DNA from 2 places in the Paenarthrobacter sp. Y-19 genome. Region 2 is predicted to be linked to the other one. Evidence: predicted binding sites of a transcription regulator. Region 2 holds the regulator's gene; the other holds the start of a gene.
The links. Region 2 encodes HrcA, which represses chaperone genes, less so after heat shock. Its sites were predicted from a motif close to TTNGCACTCGNNNNNNNCGAGTGCNAA; they were not measured.
Positions count from the first base shown of each region.

Region 1 (2,398 bases), 1.3 Mb from region 2:
CCACCGGCAACGATGCCTTCTTCAACAGCAGCCTTCGCGTTGCGGACTGCGTCCTCGATGCGGTGCTTGCGTTCCTTGAGCTCAACTTCGGTGGCGGCACCGGCCTTGATGACTGCAACGCCGCCGGCCAGCTTGGCCAGGCGTTCCTGCAGCTTCTCGCGGTCGTAGTCGGAGTCGGAGTTCTCGATCTCGGCGCGGATCTGGGCCACGCGGCCTGCGATTGCGTCAGCGTCGCCGGCACCTTCAACGATGGTGGTCTCGTCCTTGGTGACAACAACCTTGCGGGCGGTGCCGAGGAGGTCCAGGCCGGCGTTTTCGAGCTTGAGGCCAACTTCTTCGGAGATGACCTGGCCACCGGTGAGGATGGCGATGTCGGCCAGCTGGGCCTTGCGGCGGTCACCGAAGCCCGGAGCCTTGACGGCAACAGACTTGAAGGTGCCACGGATCTTGTTGACGATCAGGGTGGCCAGGGCCTCGCCCTCGATGTCTTCGGCGATGATCAGCAGCGGCTTGTTGGACTGCATGACCTTCTCCAGAACCGTGACGAGTTCCTTCACGTTGGAGATCTTGGAGTTGACGATCAGGATGTACGGGTCTTCGAGGACCGTTTCCTGGCGTTCTGCGTCCGTGACGAAGTAAGCGGAGATGTAGCCCTTGTCGAAGCGCATGCCTTCGGTGAGCTCGAGTTCCAGGCCGAAGGTGTTGGACTCTTCAACCGTGATGACGCCTTCCTTGCCCACCTTGTCCAGGGCTTCGGCGATCAGGCTGCCGATTTCCGGGTCACCGGCGGAGATGGAAGCCGTAGCTGCGATCTCTTCCTTGGTTTCGATTTCCTTGGCGGAGGCCAGCAGTTCGCTGATGACTGCCTCAACAGCCTTCTCGATACCGCGCTTGAGGGACAGCGGGTCGGCGCCTGCGGCAACGTTGCGCAGGCCTTCCTTCACCAGTGCCTGGGCGAGGACGGTTGCAGTGGTGGTACCGTCGCCAGCGACGTCATCCGTCTTCTTGGCAACTTCCTTGACCAGTTCTGCACCGATCTTCTCGTAAGGATCGTCCAGCTCGATCTCCTTGGCGATGGAAACGCCATCGTTGGTGATCGTGGGGGCGCCCCACTTCTTTTCGAGGACGACGTTGCGTCCACGCGGGCCGAGGGTGACCTTGACGGCGTCTGCGAGGATGTTCAGGCCCCGCTCGAGGCCGCGGCGTGCCTCTTCATCAAATGCAATGATCTTGGCCATAACGGCGGTAGTCCTTTCGGGACAGTCGTTAAGAAGGTACCTGTCAGATGGGGTGCCCGCGACGGACGGTCCTTCACGTGCGGCCTCTGTATGCCCCGCGTTCCGAACCTCACCCCACCAAGGTGTTTCTTGATCTCCCAGCGATCCCACCACTGTCCGCCACCGGGGAAACCCGGGCCGGATTTAGCAGTCGAACCGCAGGAGTGCTAAATCAATAATTAGCACTCGACCGGGGAGAGTGCAAGCAGAGTCTCCACTTTTCGCAGTAAAAACACGGGTTTCAGCCGATAGCTGATGGCGATGCGGGACAACCCTGAAAGTCAGGCGACGCGAACACCCTCGGCCTGCGGTCCCTTCTGGCCCTCCCCCAGTTCGAACTCAACCCTCTGGCCCTCCTCGAGGGCACGGAAGCCATCCATCTGGATAGCCGACCAGTGCACGAAGACGTCGTCGCCGGACTCATCCACAGTGATGAATCCGTAGCCCTTTTCGGCGTTGAACCATTTGACGGTTCCCAATGCCATGATGCCCACACTTTCGCAGTAGCCAAGACCGGTTGCCGGGATCTCCGGACCGGAATTAGTCCACTGTAACCACAGTCACTCCGCCGGCGCTGCCCCCAATGGGCGGGGTGCTGGTTTTGTTATTGAGGCTTAACCGAGTTGGCCGTTTTGGGCCGTGGAGCCGCGCCGTTACTGGTAGCCGGGTCCCGCTACGACAACCAGCGGCTGCTGCACATCCGGGGTCTCAATGATCGTCTGGATGCCCAGGAGGGTTCCCAAGGCCTCTGCATTGGCCTTCTGCGCCGGAGCGTTGTAGAAGATCACCGAGGTCTGCTGGGGAATGCCGCCCCAGTTGGCTACCGTGCTGAGCGTCCAGCCACCGCCCTGCACCAGGCCTGCAACCCTGCCCGCCAAGCCGGCAGTACCTGCCCCGTTGTAAACCGCCACCGGAACGCTCTTGTCTACCGGCGCCGATGACGGCGTCGCTGACGGAGTGCTCGACGGCGTCGGCTGGGTGCTCGGTTCGCTGGAAGCGGGCGGGGCGCTGCTCGATTCGGAAGGCGCAGCGGACGGCGAGGTGGATGTTTGCTGGGGTACCGGCGTCGAGACGTTTGACGACGCGCTGGGCGCGACAAGCCCAAGGTTCGGCAGGATGAG
Region 1 is NZ_CP119414.1:631,873-634,270, reverse strand. Features, by position in the region: gene groL (chaperonin GroEL) at 1-1,238, opposite strand, end outside; gene PYR64_RS03020 (cold-shock protein) at 1,559-1,762, opposite strand; gene PYR64_RS03015 (LytR C-terminal domain-containing protein) at 1,931-2,398, opposite strand, start outside.
Region 1: the regulator HrcA is predicted to act here: its motif matches at 1,422-1,448, upstream of groL (chaperonin GroEL).

Region 2 (2,398 bases):
ACCACGGCTGTGTCCACTTCAAGCTTCTTGTTGACGCCGAACACGGCATCCTTGAGGTCGATCCGAACGCTGATAAGGGCGTCCTGGCCACGTCGTACGCGGGAGGCGGGCCCTCCGTGTCCACCGCCGCCGCCAAAGAACGTGTCGAAGATGTCCTGGAAGGCGAAGCCCTGGCCGGCGTAGCCGCCCCCGAAGCCGTTATCAGTGCCGTTCTCGTTGCCCGTGGCATCGTAGACGCGGCGCTTCTGGGGATCTGACAACACTTCGTAAGCGTGCGTCACGGCCTTGAACTGCTCCGCGACATCTTCACCCGGGTTTACGTCCGGGTGGAGTTTCCGCGCCAACTTGCGGTACGCCTTTTTGATCTCTTCCCCGGTGGCTTCCGGCGAGACTCCCAAAACGTCATAGTGGCTGCTCAAAGTCGGTATCTCTTCCTGGTTGTACTGCGGATGTTTTCCCGGGCCGGTGTTCAGCCGCCGAGAATGCGGGAAAGGTAACGGGCCACGGCACGAACTGCTGCCATGGTGGTGGGATAGTCCATGCGGGTCGGTCCAAGGATTCCCACCTTGGCGCCGGAACCGTAGCCGGTGGCCACTACAGAGGCCTCGGCCAGGCCGTCGTACGGATTCTCCCGGCCAATGCTGACTGTCACGCCCCGGGGATCGTCTCCCATGTCCGACAACAACCGGAGCATGACAACTTGTTCCTCAAGGGCCTCAAGCACGGGACCGATGCTTAGCGGGAAGTCAACGTTGGAACGTGCGAGGTTGGCCGTACCGGCCATCAGAATGCGTTCCTCACGGCTGGTGTCGCTCAGGGATTCCAAGCCAGTGGCCAGCCTTTGGGCGAGGGCACGAAGATCCGGCGGGCAAAGGGCCACCACCGACGGTAACACCTGCGGCAGGAGTGCCAGCTGGGTGCCGGCGATGCTGCCGAGGAATCGTGACCTCAACAACATCAAAGCCTCGTTCCCCACGTCCGAACCGGCGTCGATGACTTTTTGCACGACGCTCCCGGTGTCCGCAATGAGGACCACCAGCACCTGTTTGGGGGCCAGCAGAACGAACTCCGCGTGGCGGACCAATGCGCGGTGCGAGTGGGGATACTGCACGACGGCGACCTGGTTGGTCAGCTGGGAAAGGAGCCGTACTGTGCGCTCAAGAATGTCATCGACGTCGTCGGGTCCTTCAAGCAGCGAATGAATTGCCCGACGCTCGGCGGCGGACAACGGCTTGACCTGTGAGATGCGGTCAACGAACAGGCGATAGCCCTTGTCAGTGGGGATTCGGCCGGCGCTGGTATGCGGGGCGGCAATAAGACCTTCTTCTTCCAGGACAGCCATGTCATTGCGGATGGTGGCACTGGAAACACCCAGGTGATGACGCTCAACGAGGGCTTTCGATCCCACCGGCTCCCGGGAATGCACGTAATCCTCAACGATGGCACGCAGCACTTCCAATTTGCGTGGCTCACTCATTGCTACACCTCCTGACGACTGCCATGGTCCATGGGACCGGTCCCCGCGGGACCTCCAATGGATCACCGCACACTTAGCACTCAACATGCCCAAGTGCTAACAAGTCTAGTATGAGCCACCACGTTGTTAGCATTGAAACCGTCCGAGGACTGCATCCAGGGCGGCGTCCCGAGACCGGCTGACGGCAACCCGCCCCTGTCCCCTTTCACATCACCACAGAGGTAGGAATTCCTTGGCTTTCGACAATTGGGGCCCGCAGGACCTGACCGCTCCAGCCAAACGCCAGCTCCCTGAGGTGCCGGTGCAACGCGGCATGGTCCTCGAAGACGTCCAGTCAGGATGGGTGGGCGAAGTCACCCGGGTGGAAAAGACCGGTGGCATGCACATCGTGTCGCTCGAGGACAGGCGCGGTAAAACGAAGTCGTTCCAACTCGGGTACGGATTCCTTCTCGAAGGACAAGCGATCAGGTTGATGCCTCCGGCCCCTCGCCGGCCCGCTTCAGCGGTTCAGGCGAATCGCACGGCCTCGGGTTCCGTAAAGGTCCAGGGGCAACGGGCGCAGGTCGCGAAGGCCAGCCGCATCTGGGTGGAGGGCAAGCACGACGCTGAACTCGTGGAGAAAGTCTGGGGTGACGACCTCCGTGTTGAAGGAATTGTGGTGGAACCGCTCCACGGCGTGGACGACCTCAAGTCCGCCATTGCCGACTTCCGACCCGGTCCCGGCCGCCGCCTTGGCATCCTGGTGGACCACCTCGTGGCGGGCTCAAAGGAGTCCCGGATCGCAGCCGAGGCCATGACTGTCCCCGGCGCTGCAGGCAACGTCCTGATCGTGGGCCACCCTTATGTGGACGTGTGGCAGGCCATCCGGCCGAAGGTCCTGGGCATCGAGCAATGGCCCGCCGTTGCCCGCGGCACTGATTG
Region 2 is NZ_CP119414.1:1,954,529-1,956,926, forward strand. Features, by position in the region: gene dnaJ (molecular chaperone DnaJ) at 1-419, opposite strand, end outside; gene hrcA (heat-inducible transcriptional repressor HrcA) at 470-1,477, opposite strand; gene PYR64_RS09045 (DUF3097 domain-containing protein) at 1,710-2,398, shown strand, end outside.